One region of the Peribacillus sp. CSMR9 genome, then DNA from elsewhere that is predicted to be linked to it. Evidence: riboswitches for the same ligand, from Rfam matches in the RefSeq annotation. Region 1 holds a riboswitch; the other holds the start of a gene.
What was found. A riboswitch is a leader RNA that binds a small molecule or an ion and turns the genes downstream of it on or off. The one in region 1 is predicted to bind glycine.

Region 2: another riboswitch for glycine. It lies ahead of N9I19_RS08070 (amino acid permease); the one in region 1 lies ahead of N9I19_RS10620 (amino acid permease).

What each region holds. Positions count from the first base shown of each region.
Region 1 is NZ_JAOPHO010000017.1:23,467-31,742, forward strand. Features, by position in the region: gene argH (argininosuccinate lyase) at 1-1,384, shown strand, start outside; gene N9I19_RS10595 (hypothetical protein) at 1,395-1,538, opposite strand; gene N9I19_RS10600 (hypothetical protein) at 1,535-1,723, opposite strand; gene N9I19_RS10605 (hypothetical protein) at 1,928-2,122, shown strand; gene N9I19_RS10610 (sodium:solute symporter family protein) at 2,283-3,764, opposite strand; gene N9I19_RS10615 (DUF3311 domain-containing protein) at 3,761-3,961, opposite strand; gene N9I19_RS10620 (amino acid permease) at 4,229-5,569, opposite strand; glycine riboswitch at 5,775-5,853, opposite strand; gene N9I19_RS10625 (amino acid permease) at 6,370-7,758, shown strand.
Region 2 is NZ_JAOPHO010000010.1:57,011-65,286, forward strand. Features, by position in the region: gene N9I19_RS08060 (amidohydrolase) at 91-1,278, shown strand; gene N9I19_RS08065 (hypothetical protein) at 2,082-2,324, shown strand; glycine riboswitch at 2,605-2,704, shown strand; glycine riboswitch at 2,708-2,764, shown strand; gene N9I19_RS08070 (amino acid permease) at 3,058-4,437, shown strand; glycine riboswitch at 4,765-4,868, shown strand; gene glyA (serine hydroxymethyltransferase) at 5,055-6,305, shown strand; gene gcvT (glycine cleavage system aminomethyltransferase GcvT) at 6,452-7,561, shown strand; gene gcvH (glycine cleavage system protein GcvH) at 7,720-8,115, shown strand; gene gcvPA (aminomethyl-transferring glycine dehydrogenase subunit GcvPA) at 8,117-8,276, shown strand, end outside.

The sequences.
Region 1 (8,276 bases):
TTACTTATTTCATGTTATGTTCGATATTCATCGGGCACATGTCATCATGCTTTCGGAACAAAAGATCATTAAAGAAGAAGAAGCGAAAACCATGCTGGAGGGGATTCGGAAAGTGGCTCAAACAGATCTCACTCTCCTGACCTATCAACCTCAATTCGAAGACTTATTTTTCATGATGGAGGCAAAGATTGGCGAGGAAATCGGTCACGAGCTCGCAGGAAAGATTCATATCGGCCGTAGCCGTAATGATATGGGAGTTGCGATGTATCGGCTTGTTATAAGAGGTCATCTTCTCCAATTGATCGGCTATGCAAACCAATTGAGCGAGGCATTCTTGGTGCAGGCAGAAAAACATATAGAAACCTATATTACTGGTTACACGCATACCCAACCGGCTCAGCCGACTACATTAGGCCATTACTTTTTAGCCATTTATGACGTTCTTCAAAGGGATATTGGACGGTTATGGGCAGCCTATGAAACGGTGAACCAATCCCCCCTGGGCGCGGCTGCGTTAACAACTACTGGTTTTCCAATCAGCCGTAACCGTACCGCTGAACTGCTTGGGTTTGAGGTGGTTGTTGAAAATTCCTATGACTCAATAGGCGGGGCTGATTATTTATTGGAAACCGCAACTGCCATTATGACGTGCATGGTTAATACTGGGAGGTGGATTCAAGATTTCTTGCAGCATGTGACAAGGGAGTTTGGTACATTTCATGTGGCAGATCCTTATGTTCAAGTTAGCAGCATCATGCCGCAAAAAAGAAACCCAGTATCAATTGAACATTCCCGTTCGATTGCAAGCAGTGCGTATGGTGATGCACTTGCTGCAATGAATATGATCCACAACACACCATTTGGTGATATCGTCGATACGGAAGATGATTTACAGCCGCATTTATATCGGGCTTTTTCGAATGCAGGCCGTGTCATGAAACTAATGTATGCAGTCATATCAACATTGAAAGTAAATGAAGAACATACAAAAAAAATGGCCGCAAAATCCAGTATAACAATTACTGAATTAGCTGATACCCTATCAAGAGATTACGAGATATCATTTAGAAAAGCCCACTCCATAGCAAGTACAATTGCAAAACGGTCGATAAGTGAAGGGAAAGAGCTATATGATTGGGACACACAAGAAATCAACAAGATCATCAATGAATTCGTTGCAGTGAATTTAACTGAAGACGAATGGAAAAAAATCATCTCTCCTGAATACTTTGTGGAAATTAGAAGCATTCAAGGCGGGCCCAGCCCGAAAGAGGTTTCGAGGATGATTGTAAATAGAAAACAAAAACTGGAACAAGCGTTGCAGGAGTATAAGGAAATGGTTAAAACATTGAATGATGGAAGGAAGGCTTTAGTGGATTACTAAGTTATGAGTTTTAACGGGCATTAAATTCACGAGTATTTGCTCCAAACTCACGAGTAAAAGCATGAAACTCACGAGTATTTGCACCAAACTCACGAGTAAAAGCATGGAATTCACGAGTATTTGCTCCAATCGCGAGTAAAAGCGTGGAATTCACGAGTATTTGCTCCAATCGCGAGTAAAAGCGTGAAACTCACGAGTATTTGCTCCAAACTCACGAGTAAAAGCGTGAAACTCACGAGTATTTGCTCCAATCGCGAGTAAAAGCATGAAATTCACGAGTATTTGCTCCAAACTCACGAGTAAAAGCATGAAACTCACGAGTATTTGCACCAAACTCACGAGTATTTGCACCAAACTCACGAGTAAAAGCAATGCGGGATGTATTTTAAAGTTCATATTTCATAATATATAGTCATTCTTTATTAGGGTGGCTATTTATTTTGATTTCTATTGCAACTGAGATTTCCCTAATGATAGTAAATGAAGATTATTTCCAAAACGATGCTATTATTTGTAAAATACATAATATAAGGCGGAACGTTAATGTCAAATAGTTCTCAGTTCGGTTTTATCCTGATTTTAATAGCTTTTGTAATATCGATTACTTTTTGCTTTAATCCGGAAGCCTTATTAAAAGGTGGATATGATTTAGCTATGGATGGTCTGGTAGTAGCCAGAACCTTGATGAATTTATTAGTTAAAATAGGGGATTTGATTATAAACAAAAAAGATTGGTAGTTTATTATGAGACATTGTTTTTTGACGGCTATTAACTTTCTATAATCACTCTTAAGAAAAAGGACATTATTACTGTATTATTCGAAGGAAGGCTCAGTCTTTTGACTGAGCCTGATGTTCATTCACAGGATTTCCAAAATAATCAGCATCAATGAGTGCTTCATATATCGTTAACGGATTTTGGTTCCAACTGAACCGCATGATTCCTGAGGGCAAGACTTACCGTTATCATCACAATGAAATTGAATGCCAAGGCGATGATTCCCACATTCAAATCTTTCGCTGCTTGTGGCAAGGATGGAAACAGGGTCCCTATTGTTGAATGACTGAGTGTAATGCAGATCACGATGGCCAATCCGGTGATGATGCCGGCGATTGCGCCATATTTATTGATTGGATTCTTTTTCTTCTTCAGACTAAATAGAAGGGACGGGAATAGCTGTGTGATGAGACTGTATCCCATGAGAATTAATGCTGACATCGTTTCGCCGCCGTTTAAGGTGAAGTAGACGGCTATAAGGGCAATGATTGGCACAAGGATCTTTGCCAATCTTACAACGTGGCGATCTGATACTGTAGGTGCAAATTCCTTATAGACGTTTTTAGCGAGCAGTGTAGCGACGCTCATCAAAAGCATGGATCCTGGCACTAATGCGGTCAGCAACCCAGCCCCGCCGATTATACCTATAAACCATGGGTCAAAGGTCTGGATCGAAAGGCGCAGCAATGAGAGGTCTGCATCTGCCCCTACGAGTCCAGGCACTTTCAATATAGCTGTAAACCCTACAAAAAATACGAATAACAGCATGAGCGTATATAAAGGGCTGATGATGGCATTTTTTCGAAATACCTTCCCGCTGCGAGCTGAATAAACCGCGCTGAAAACTTGGGGCCACATATAGAAACCAAATACGAGCAATATTACCGTGGAGATGAACCATGATATGCTAAGTCCCTGCTCGGGGAACTTTAGAAAACCAGGCTTGGCCGCATCAATTGCTTCGAACATCGGCTGAAATCCACCAAAGTAATGAATGGGCAGATAAATTCCTAAGAATCCTATAATGGCGATCATCATGATATCTTTAATGACTGCTGTCCAGACTGAGCCGTGTATACCGGAAATCATTACATAAATGGTAAGGCCGATTGCCCCCATCCATACCGCCGCAGACATTGAGATTGCACCATAAGATGCCTCTGAGACAATGATCCCCAATCCTTTCAGCTGCACGACGATCACTGGAATCATCGACACCACACCGACAAGCGCAGCCAAAATTCCTAAACTGGGACTCTTATATTTGCTTACAAAAAAATCGGATTGGGACATCAGTTTATTTTCTTTGGCATATTTCCATATTTCAGGAAGGAGCCAATAGGATAATACGTAAGACAAAGTAATGTAAATAAGAACATATAGAGCGGGTGCGCCCTTGCCATAGGCCCAGCCGCTGCCGCCAAGGAAGGAGAAGGTCGTATAGATTTCCCCAGCCATCAGCAGGAAGACGAATATTGCACCAAAACCGCGTCCGCCCACCGTCCATTGTTCCAAGTTCATATCTTTTCCTTTTGAAGAACGAATGCCTAAAAATATCGATAGTAGTAAAAAAGCTAAAATGATTATGAGAGCAATATTCATTCCTGGTCACCTTCCCGATTCCGGGGATCCAGCTTATACATGATGCCCAAGATGGCAGAGGTAAGGACCACCCACATAGCCATCCAGAACATATTGAAAGGCATCCCTAATACATAAGGTTCTATTCTATTAACAAAAGGTAGAAATCCTAGTATGCCTATAAAAGGAACTAGAGTAAGGATATATAGAATCTTCATTAAACAAACCCCTCCGTTTTAAATAAAGTGAAACGTCCAACAATGGGGGTTTTACTTCAGTGCCACTGATGGATGGGTGAACCAAACTGGATGGAAAATTCATACATGACGGATATTCCTTCGTTGATAAGGAACCGATGATAAATATAAGCTTACACTATTTTGATATGAAATTTAATGCAGTTGCTTGATATATTTTTAGCAACAGAGCAGCTGATAAAAGATAAAGCCTTGAATTCTTATAGAGTTCAAGGCTTTATCCTTTTACTATCTTTTTTTCTGATAGTTATATAGTATCACCAAGACCATGAACCAGATTGGCGTCATGAGCAGTGATAGCCGTGTAGCTTCAGCGAATAGCATAACAATAAGGATGAACAGGAATAATCCTAAAATGGCGTAATTGATAAAGGGTGTAAAAGGAGCCCTGAAAGTTGATTCGGCTCTTAGGTCCGGCCGTGTTTTCGAATATTTGATATGTGAGATCAAGATGATGCTCCATACCCATATGAAACAGATGGCACTGATGGTTGTCACAACGGTAAATGCCTGTTCCGGTATCAGTTTGCTTAACAATGCTCCTAGTGATACAACGATTGTTGATGTTAATAAGGCATTGCTAGGAACAGCCTGTTGATTTAATTTTTTCAGTTTAGCAGGGGCTTCTCCATTCCTGCTTAACGTATAGAGTATTCGGCTTGTTGAAAATAAACCGCTGTTGCATGCAGAAGCAGCTGATGTCAAAACGACGAAATTGATGATCCCTGCAGCGACAGGGATGCCGATTAGCGCAAAGACTTCTACAAATGGGCTGCTCGTGGCATCCAGTTGTGTCCAAGGGTTGACACAGAGAATGACGAATATGGCACCTACATAGAAAAGTAAAATCCGGACTGGGATTTTATTGATGGCAGACGGAATGTTCTTTCTCGGGTTCGCCGTTTCTGCTGCTGAAACCCCGACCAATTCGACACCTACAAAGGAGAAGACGACCAGCTGTAAAGACAACAGGAATCCGGAAATTCCATTTGGGAACATGCCTCCATGAGTCCATAGGTTCGTTAGGGAAACCGTTCCCGTATTGGTATTGAAGCCGATGGCCAAGAGAATGATTCCTACGAATATCAAGGTGATGATCGTGATTACTTTTATGATGGCAAACCAGAATTCCAATTCGCCAAATAACTTAACGGTCAATAGGTTCAATCCTAACAGAATGACAAGGCATATTAGAGCCGGTATCCATTGAGGGATATCGAACCAGTATTGTATATAGACACCGACAGCTATGATATCGGCCATTGCGGTCATGATCCAACAGAACCAATATGTCCAACCGGTCACGAAGCCAGCCCATGGGCCGACATATTCGGTTGCGAATTCAGTGAATGAAGTATACCCTGCATTGGATAAGAGCAATTCGCCTAGGGCTCTCATCACAAAAAACAAGGCAATTCCAATTATTAGATAGGAGAAGATGATAGATGGACCTGCCATTTGTATGGCTTTTCCGGATCCTAAAAATAAACCGGTACCAATGGTTCCTCCTATTGCAATAAGTTGTACATGACGATTTTTTAAATCTCTTTTTAATTCCTGTTTAGCCAATTCGTACGCCCCCGTCTTTTATAGTCTTGGTAGTGAATGATTTCAAACCTGCATGGTCTTGGAGAAGGACGTGATTTTTTTACCCAGCTTCCATTTTCCAATGGTTTTCACGAGTGTTGTTTTAAGTCCAATCACAAAGTGGACAATAAAAAAAGAGATTGGATATACCAATCTCTTAAAGGGTTCAGAATAACAATTTATCATTCGTTACTCTTCTGTCCTTTTGCCTGAGATTGTGAATCCTTCGGCGCTGCATCTTGTACAGTCTCTCCAGAAGCTGCTCCTGCTATAGTGTCATCCATAGCATTCATCGCTTGCTTGTATGCGGTTGTGTAAAAATGTCTGTCTGCGGTGATCTTCCACTGCTGAAGCATTCATTATTCTTATAAAATAATATTGGAATTCTATCATCTATTTTTCTGAAGGTCAACAATTTTTTTTGGGAGTTAGCCAGTCTTATAGGAGGTTTATAACACATTGAAATGGTTTTAATTTTTTTAAACGTTCACTTGATTCTACTCTTTTTTTTGTGTAATCACTATTATAAAATACTGATTCACTTTTTTTAAAAAAGGTATTTTAAGATAGGAAAAATCGCCAAGATATATTTGACAACTGTTTTTTTGAAAAATACATTTGTGTTTTTACAGAGTATTTACTATTATAAGATAAGAAAACAAAATTAAAGTGTTATTTATATGATTACGATAAGGCATTTCTAACCACAATAATAAATAGAGTCGATTGGCGGTAAGGATGGAAGAGCATTGCTGCTAATATTGCATCTGGGGGAGTTAATCATGTCAAACAAGGAATTAAAGAGAGGGCTGGAGGCACGTCACATTCAAATGATAGCTTTGGGCGGAACCATTGGGGTCGGGTTATTCATGGGATCGGCGAGCACGATTAAATGGACAGGGCCTTCTGTAATGCTTGCATATGCCATCGCAGGTATATTTATATTTTTCATCATGCGTTCTATGGGGGAGATGCTATATTTAGAACCGACTACGGGTTCTTTTGCATCCTTTGCTAGCAGCTATATACATCCTTTGGCAGGTTATATGACTGCTTGGAGCAATTGGTTTCAATGGGTAATCGTAGGAATGTCCGAAATCATCGCCGTTGGAATGTATATGCAGTATTGGTTCCCGGAGTTACCAGCTTGGATACCAGGTGTGGTCGCCATGATCATCTTGGGGGCAGCCAACCTCATTTCCGTAAAATCTTTCGGGGAATTTGAATTTTGGTTTGCGCTTATAAAAATAATAACGATTGTATTGATGATCATTGCCGGCCTTGGCCTTATTTTCTTTGGAATAGGGAATGGCGGAGACGCAATTGGATTATCGAATCTTTGGGCAAATGGCGGCTTCTTTACTGGAGGCTGGACAGGATTCTTCTTTGCGCTTTCCCTTGTCGTGGCTTCCTATCAAGGCGTTGAGCTCATCGGCATCACGGCCGGAGAAGCGAAGAATCCAACGAAGACCGTAACAAAAGCGATCCAATCAATCATATGGCGCATTTTAATTTTCTATATTGGCGCTATATTCGTCATCGTGACGGTTTATCCATGGGATAAACTAGATGACATCGGAAGTCCATTCGTTTCAACCTTTGCTAAAATCGGTATCACAGCAGCTGCAGGCATCATTAACTTTGTCGTAATCACTGCGGCAATGTCAGGATGCAACAGTGGGATCTTCAGTGCAGGGCGTATGCTTTACACACTGGCATTGAATGGCCAAGCTCCTAAAATCTTTGCAAAAGTATCTAAAAGTGGAGTGCCGGCATATTGTACGATCGCTGTACTATTAGGATTGGGTATCGGGGTTGTCCTGAATTACCTTGCACCGCCGGAATTATTCCTTTATGTGTACAGTGCGAGTGTTTTACCCGGAATGATTCCATGGTTTGTCATACTTATCAGTGAGCTTAAATTCAGAAAGGTAAATGCTGCTGAAATGGAGAAACATCCGTTCAAAATGCCGTTGGCCCCTTACAGTAATTATGCGACAATTGCCTTTTTACTGATGGTGCTGGTGGGTATGTGGATCAATCCCAGTACCAGGATTTCCTTGGTTGTCGGGATCGTTTTCCTAGCATTGGTCGTAGTAAGTTATTACATGCTGAAAATGGATAAACGAATACCATTGGATGCTAAATCCGATGATGAGATTTCCAGTTAAGAAGTCTCGTGCCATTTCGATAAAAAGATGAGTGATACGAGTTTTTCTATAATAAGGATTTTGGGAGATCATCTTGTTTTATCTACGTTCATGACTCGAGCTTTGCCGAGTGTGTTTCCCCTTAGTATAAATATAATAGACACTAATTAAAGTTGTGCATAAATTGTGGAAAAAACAAAGAGAGATAAAGAGAAATCTTCATCCCTCAGGCTTTTTCCCAACTTGTGCATGACTTTTTTGAGGAAAGAACAGTTATTGTAGAAAAAATTCTCAATAAAGGTATGGAGTATTTCAAGTATTTCCTTTGGCAGAAAATAAGATTTTCCAAACTAGTGCATGAATTCTATGTAAATGGTTTTGGGATATAATTTGTAAAAAATGAACGGTTCATTTTTGCACATATAGGCTATTTAAGGTTTTTAAGTATAATGTTTAAGGGGAATGATTATAGGTTTTAACATATGTTCTAAAAATCGAATGTTTGTTTTTAGAACCTTTATTCACCTAATTTTTTCAAA
Region 2 (8,276 bases), on a different contig from region 1:
GGAACCCTATTGCAGAATAATTAGCAGTTGGAAATGTAAAACGCTACATATAGTGGCGTTTTCAAAAAAAAATGAAGGAATGAAGAGATTATGAGAAGTGAATTAATGGAAATTCTGGAATCCCGTAAAGAGGAAATGATTAAAATTCGCAGGCACCTACACGAAAATCCTGAGCTTTCTTTTAAAGAAGAAAAGACAGCTCAATATATTATTGATTTTTATAAAGAAAAGGACGTAGAAGTTCAATCTAATGTAGGTAATGGATACGGAGTTATCGTGACCATTAAAGGTGGAAAGCCTGGAAAAAACATCGGTCTTCGAGCTGATTTTGATGCACTTCCAATCGTTGAAGAAACGAATATAGCCTTTAAATCAAAAAATGAAGGCGTTATGCATGCGTGTGGTCATGATGGACATACTGCCTACTTATTAGTCTTAGCCGATTGCCTCATTCAATTAAAAGATGAAATTCCAGGTACAATCAAAATTATTCATCAGCATGCGGAGGAGGTTCCGCCTGGCGGGGCAAAGAGTATTGTAGAATCCGGGGTGCTTGACGATTTAGATAATATATTTGGCATCCATCTGCTGCCAATGGACGAAGCAGGAGTTGTTGGTTATCATGCTGGATATTCTTTTAACGGCAGGGCTTATTTGAAATTAAAAGTTCAAGGTAGAGGTGGACATGGTTCCTCACCACATCTAGCGAATGATACCATTGTCGCTGGTGCTCATTTTGTTACCGCTGCTCAAACGATTATTAGCCGTCGATTAAGTCCTTTTGATATTGGTGTGATTACGATTGGATCTTTTGATGGAAAAGGAACATTTAATATAATTAAAGACAGCGTAGAGCTTGAAGGCGATATTCGTTATATGACTGTTGAAACGAGAGATAAAATTGAAAAAGAAGTTAAACGTCTTGTAAAAGGACTTGAAGAAGAATTTGGTGTAACATGTGATCTAACTTATACGAATGACTATCCACCTTTATATAATGATCCTGAATTAACAGGAAAGGTTGCTGAGTCACTTAAGAATGCAAATGATAAAGATATTAAAGAAGTAAAGGAATTTCCAGCAATGCCGCCATCTGAAGACTTTGCTTACTATGCTGAAAAAATTCCTTCCTGCTTCTTTTACATTGCTTGTACACATAAAGGAGTAGAAAAACCTTATTTTAATCATAATCCTAAATTTGATATCGATGAAGATGCCCTTCTCGTGGCAGCAAAAGCAGTAGGATATGTTGTTTGTGGTTATTATGAGTTAGATTAGGAAAAAGAATAGAATATTTGTAAGACGTGGTACAGATGATGACTTGCTTTGCTGTATTAGATAATTCTATTGATAATAAGCAACTGATACCGAGAAAGGCTAAAGAATGGGTTGTAGCTGATAGTCGGATCTCCGTGTGAAGGGAAACTTTCATGCATGGTGGAGGGAGGGGCTAACTTAGGCAATGATAACTTCGAATTTTCACCTATTTTTATGAATGGGAATACAAATAAACCATCCCCTTTTATAAAAGAATGCCCCAATTGAATTTTTATAAGGGCGTGTTTTGATAAATCTAAACACGCCCTTATAATCTGTTATTTTATCAGGGTAAGGTATAGATTTGATCATACTTTATAGACATGTTTTAAAAGGTGCCTGCTAACCAAATTAAAGTCCCAGTTTGACGCTGGTAAACAGTAATGGAAAATCGTTTTGTTAACACGTCAAGTATTGTAGAATAATTATTTACCTTTGGGTTTTTTTTGCCGAAAAAATAGATGTGGTTCAATACCAAAAGTTATAGTTTCAGCTCCTAAATACTTGGTCTTTTCTTTTTAATCTGGACAAAACTGTAAACTATACTACTTAGGAGTATTCATTAACTCCCTTACATGCGAAATTCCAAATAAAGGATTATTAAATCCTCCTTTTTTGTATTTGGTTCGAATACATAATGATTTAACAAAGAAAGTGAAAATAAATACGTGATGATAAATATAAACCTTATTGATCTAAATTATGTTATTCTATTTCTGTTTACAACAGTCCGTCTGCAAAACTGAAATGGGGGTAAGAGGTAAATGGATAAGGAAAAGGAAATCAAACTAAAGAAACCAAAGAAGTCGTGGGTATGGGTTCTAGCAATTATCATCATTGCTAATATAGCAGGTGGTGGGGACAAAGAGGAAGTTGCAAAAGAGAAAGCTTCTGCAACTACTGCTGAACTTAGGGAGGAAGCTTCTAACCAATCTTTACTGCTGCAAGCATTCTCGCGTGTCGCGAATTTTCTCTTTTTCCATACATCAATTATGTTAAAACTATAGACTTATGTAATTTCCTATCTTAAAAATTTAGCCTTATAGTCAATCGGAAAAATGCAAAAATGTTTCGCTTATACATAAGCTTGTTTGGATTCCTTGCGAATAGAAAAGCAGCTAATAAGTTTGATTTTTCGTAGCTAATAACTTCTAAATTATATACTGTTCATAAAGTTGAAAATTGTCTGTGGTGAAATTTCAGAAAATAAAGTTTTTTCAGATAACCATTGAAATGTCCATTAAAAACCGATAGTATACAACTATTAAAACAACTTTATATCAGCGGATGATGATTGTGGGAGAGACTAAACATTGTTTAGCACCGAAGGAGCAAACCCTAAAAAGCAGGGGACTAATCTCTCAGGTAAAAGGACTACAATAGGACGCGTCTCTGAAGAGAGCCATAGGCCACCGAAGGAGTTAAACTCTCAGGTAAAAGGACAGAGGAAGGTAGGAAAATCCCTATCTTTCCTCTGTCCTTTTTTTACTAGGAAAGATAAAAAGAGAGGAGGTGCATTAAGGTCTGTGATAAATGAGTCTATCTTTTGATTTGTACAATTAACGCTATATTTTCAAAAAGGTTGGTAGATCTATTTCACTATATCTAGTACCTATCCAAGAAAGCGCTTACAGTGGTGGACAGTTTCCCAGTACGCTAATAATTCACACTCATTGAAAGACAGACTCTTTATTGGGAAAAAATCCAAGTATCCTATAAAAGTAGAAAGTGGGAATTCGTATGCAGGAACAAAAGTTAGATAGAGGGCTAAAAAACAGGCACGTACAACTCATCGCTATTGGTGGGGCAATCGGAACGGGATTATTTCTTGGAGCAGGAAAATCTATTCATTTAGCCGGGCCATCCATTTTAATTGCTTACATGATTACAGGCGTCATTTGCTTTTTAATCATGCGCGCACTTGGAGAACTACTCTTATCTAATTTGCACTATCATTCCTTTGTCGACTTTGTAAGAGACTATTTAGGTAAAATGGCTGCATTTGTAACCGGCTGGACCTACTGGTTTTGCTGGATTTCAATCGCAATGGCCGACTTAACAGCAGTTGGTCTTTATACTCAATACTGGTTTCCCTCTGTACCACAGTGGATGCCAGGATTAATTGCACTTGTCATTCTACTATTTATGAATCTTGCAACGGTAAAACTTTTTGGCGAAATGGAGTTCTGGTTCGCATTAATTAAAGTCATAGCTATTCTAGCACTAATTGTTATCGGTATTTTCATGATTATTAAAGGCTTTTCCACTGATTCAGGCGCAGCAAGTTTCACGAATCTATGGAGTCACGAAGGTATCTTCCCAAATGGAATAAATGGTTTTATCCTCTCATTCCAGATGGTAGTGTTTGCGTTTGTTGGCATTGAACTTGTAGGACTAACAGCAGGTGAAACAGAGGATCCAGAAAAAGTTATCCCCAAAGCGATCAATAATATTCCTATTCGGATTATAATTTTCTACATTGGCGCACTTATTGTCATTATGAGTGTTTATCCGTGGAACGCAATCATCCCAACGGAAAGCCCATTCGTCCAAGTATTTGTGGCCGTAGGTATCGCTGGAGCTGCTGGTATCATCAATTTTGTCGTCTTAACATCGGCGGCTTCGGCATGTAACAGTGCAATCTTCAGTACAAGCCGGATGGTATACTCACTTGCCAAAGATAAAAATGCACCTGTACCGTTTGCAAAACTTAATGACCGTAAAGTACCTTCCAATGCATTGGTCTTTTCAACGGTTGTCATTTTAATTTCCGTTGTTTTGAATTATTTAATGCCTGAAGGAGTATTTACCTTGATTACAAGTATCTCTACAGTATGTTTCATTTTTATTTGGGGAATTACAGTCATCAGCCATTTGAAATATCGTAAAACAAGACCAGATCTAGTGAAAATGAACAAATTTAAATTACCACTTTATCCATTTTCCAATTACTTGATCCTTGCTTTCCTAGCGTTCGTCCTTGTTGTTCTTGCACTTGCGAACGATACTCGTGTTGCCTTAATCGTAACTCCTGTTTGGTTTATTATGCTGGTTGCGATTTATAAGATGCGCAAAACGCAGGTAGATCAGGCGGATCAGAGAGAGGCAGCGGGGAATTAAGTAGCAAGAAACCCTTTGATTCCATTAACGGTGTTTGTCCAGATAGCTGCCGCTCCATATTTTCCAACTCGTGAGTAAAAAATCTGCCCGTTATAAAAAGCTTAAGATATCTGGATGATCATATTAAAATTAAAAAAAATATCTCAGAATATTATTGTTAGCGCTTTCAAAAATGCTTGACATAATTATTATCAACAACTATTCTAAATGTACCAAATTGAATAAGCGGATGACAGTTGTGGGAGAGTGCAAAGCGACAAGCCACCGAAGGAGCAAGTTCCAAAAAGACCCTTGGAACAAATCTCTCAGGTAGATGGAACCACAAATGGACGCACCTCTGGAGAGCGCGTATAAACATTTACGCCACCAAAGGGGAAAGGCTCTATTAAAGATGGAGCTAAACTCTCAGGTAAAAGGACAGAGAAGGGTAGAGAACGCTACGACCCTTTTCTGTCCTTTTTTGCGTGCAAAAAAGGGTGTAAAGCATACTGTTATTAACAGTTTTCATAGAAAAGTAGGCCTGTAGCGGGAAAGAAACTTAATTGTCTAGTACCATATTGAAATTCGTTATTAAGTAAAAATTCAGAATTACGCGAAAACATTAGGAGGAAAATAAAATGAGTTTACAACAAAATGATTTTACCATTTTTGATGCTATTGAGAAGGAAGGACAACGTCAACATGAAACACTGGAATTGATTGCATCAGAAAACTTCGTTAGCCCTGATGTATTGGAGGCCATGGGAAGCGTGATGACAAATAAATATGCAGAAGGTTATCCAGGAAAGCGCTATTATGGCGGATGTGAATTTGTCGATGTGGCAGAACAAGCAGCTATTGAGCGCTTAACAAAGCTTTTCGGTGCCAAATATGCAAATGTTCAGCCTCACTCAGGTGCACAAGCCAATTTCGCAGTTTTTTTCGCACTGCTTCAGCCTGGTGATAAGGTGATGGGAATGAACCTTTCACATGGTGGCCACTTAACTCATGGAAGTCCAGTCAGCGTTTCAGGAAAATGGTTTGAAGTTGTGTCTTATGGAGTTAGAGAAGATACACAGCTAATTGATTATGATGAGTTGGAAGCTATTGCAAAGAAAGAAAAACCTAAATTGATTATTGCTGGGACAAGTGCCTATCCAAGAACGATTAATTTTGCACGATTTAGAGAAATTGCCGATCAAGTTGGTGCAAAACTTATGGTGGATATGGCTCATATAGCCGGGCTGGTAGCTACTGGTCTTCATCCTTCCCCAATCCCATATGCAGATGTTGTGACAAGTACAACTCATAAAACATTAAGAGGACCACGGGGGGGAATCATTTTAACGAACGATGAAGTAATAATCAAAGCGATTAATAAATCCGTATTCCCGGGAATTCAAGGCGGTCCACTAATGCATATCATTGCAGCAAAAGCAGTTGCTTTCAACGAGGCTTTACAACCAAGCTTTAAGGATTATGCGAAACAAGTCATTGAAAATGCTACAACACTTGGCGAAACATTAAAAAATGAAGGTGCAGCCCTTGTTTCTGGCGGAACAGATAATCATATTGTCCTTTTGGATTTACGTCCGTGGAATTTAACAGGAAAAGAAGCAGAGAAGTTATTGGAAGACGCGGGCATTACCGTTAATAAAAATACGATTCCCTATGATCCAGAAAAGCCATTTGTTACTAGCGGTATCCGAATGGGGACAGCAGCTTTAACAACTCGAGGTATGAAGAAGGAAGAGATGGTGAAAATTGGCGAAGTGATTGCAACGGTTCTAAAAAGTAAAGGGAATAAAGCCGTTATTGAGAAAGCAAGAGTAACAACTAAAGAGATTTGCGGTGTTTATCCGTTATTTCAAGAGCCAACGACTGTGTGAAGAAAGGGGCAGCAATTATGCCTTTGCTGAAACCTGAGCAACGGCCATGGCAGCGAGATATGTCTTTTGGAATCATGGCAATGAAAGAAACCGGTAACAGGTGAAAGAACATCTATTTTACAAAAAATCATAATTGGGGGTAGATCATGGGTATTGAAACAGCATTAAAGCAAACACCGCTTTTTGAAGTATATAAAAAATACGGAGCAAAAGTTATAAATTTTGGTGGCTGGGCTCTGCCGGTTCAATTTACTAGCATTTTAGAAGAGCATGAAGCTGTTCGAACTGAAGCAGGACTTTTTGATGTTTCTCATATGGGAGAAGTACTTGTGGAAGGGAAAGATGCCGAGAGTTATATTAACTACCTTGTTACAAACGATGTAACAAAGCTTAGCATCAATCAAGCACAGTATACCGCAATGTGTTATCCAGACGGTGGAACCGTCGATGATTTATTAGTTTATAAATTAGGGAATGAAAAATATTTACTCGTCATTAATGCCGCAAATATTGAGAAAGATTACGAATGGATGAAGCAGCATGTAAAAGGAGAGATGGCACTCCAAAATATTTCGGAAGACATCGCTCAGCTTGCCATCCAAGGACCAAAGGCAGAAAGCATTTTGCAAAAGTTAACGGAAATAGATTTATCAGAAATTGGTTCTTTTAAATTCGCCCAACATGTCAACATCTCGGGGATTACCGATGTACTTGTATCCCGTACAGGTTACACAGGAGAAAATGGATATGAACTTTATTTATCTGCAGACAAAGCGGAAGTACTTTGGGAAAAGATCTTAGAAGCAGGAGCCACGAATGGATTAAAACCATGCGGACTTGGTGCACGGGACACGCTTCGGCTGGAAGCACGTCTTGCACTCTATGGCCAAGAACTAAGTAACGATATCAGCCCGCTGGAAGCAGGAATCGGCTTTGTCGTAAAGACGAACAAAGAAAGTGACTTTATTGGAAAATCTGCTCTTACACAACAAAAAGAAACTGGATTAAAACGAAAATTAGTAGGGATTGAAGTAATAGGCCGGGGAATTCCGCGTCATGGTTACAAGATAATTTCTAAAGATGGAGAGGAAATAGGTATTGTGACATCAGGAACACAATCACCATCTTTGAAGAAAAGCTTAGGTCTTGCCTTGGTATCAGCCGATCAAGCTGAAGTAGGGACGCCGATACAAGTGGAAATCCGAAATAAACAGATTGAAGCCGTTATTGTTAATGCACCATTCTATAAAAGGTAAGCGGAAATATTTTAATAGAGTTATCGTGTAGTTTTCAGGAGTCGATTTCGGTTACCTTGCATGCAGCCTTGAAATCGGCTCCTAAGGGTAAAATCATCTAAATTATATTCTGAATTATGGCAATAGTGAAAAAAACCAAAAGAAAAGGGGAAAATACAATGACGAAGGTAATATCAAGTTTTAGATATAGCAAAGAACATGAGTGGGTACAACAATTAGAAGGAAATCGTGTACGTATTGGAATCACTGATTATGCACAAAAGGCGTTAGGTGATATCGTCTTTGTTGAAAACCCAGCGATTGATGATGAAGTAGCTGTAAATGAATCGATGGGAACGATCGAGTCGGTTAAAGCAGTTTCCGAACTTTACTCACCTGTTTCAGGTACGGTAGTTACTGTAAATGAAGAGTTAGAAGGCGCTCCAGAGACGATTAACGAGCATCCATTTGAAGCAGGGTGGTTAGTCGAAGTAGAAATGTCCAATCCAGAAGAGTTAGACTCGCATCTAAACGAAGATGAGTATCAAGCATTTACTAATGAAGGAGAGGAATAATATGACAGCCACTTATAGATACCTTCCTGATACGAAACAAGACCAAGACGAGATGCTCACATTTTTAAATATTTCTTCGATAGATGAGTTATTTGGAGATATTCCAGCTGAAATCAGATTGCAGGGTGAGCTAAACATCCCAAAGGCGGTTCCTGAACCTC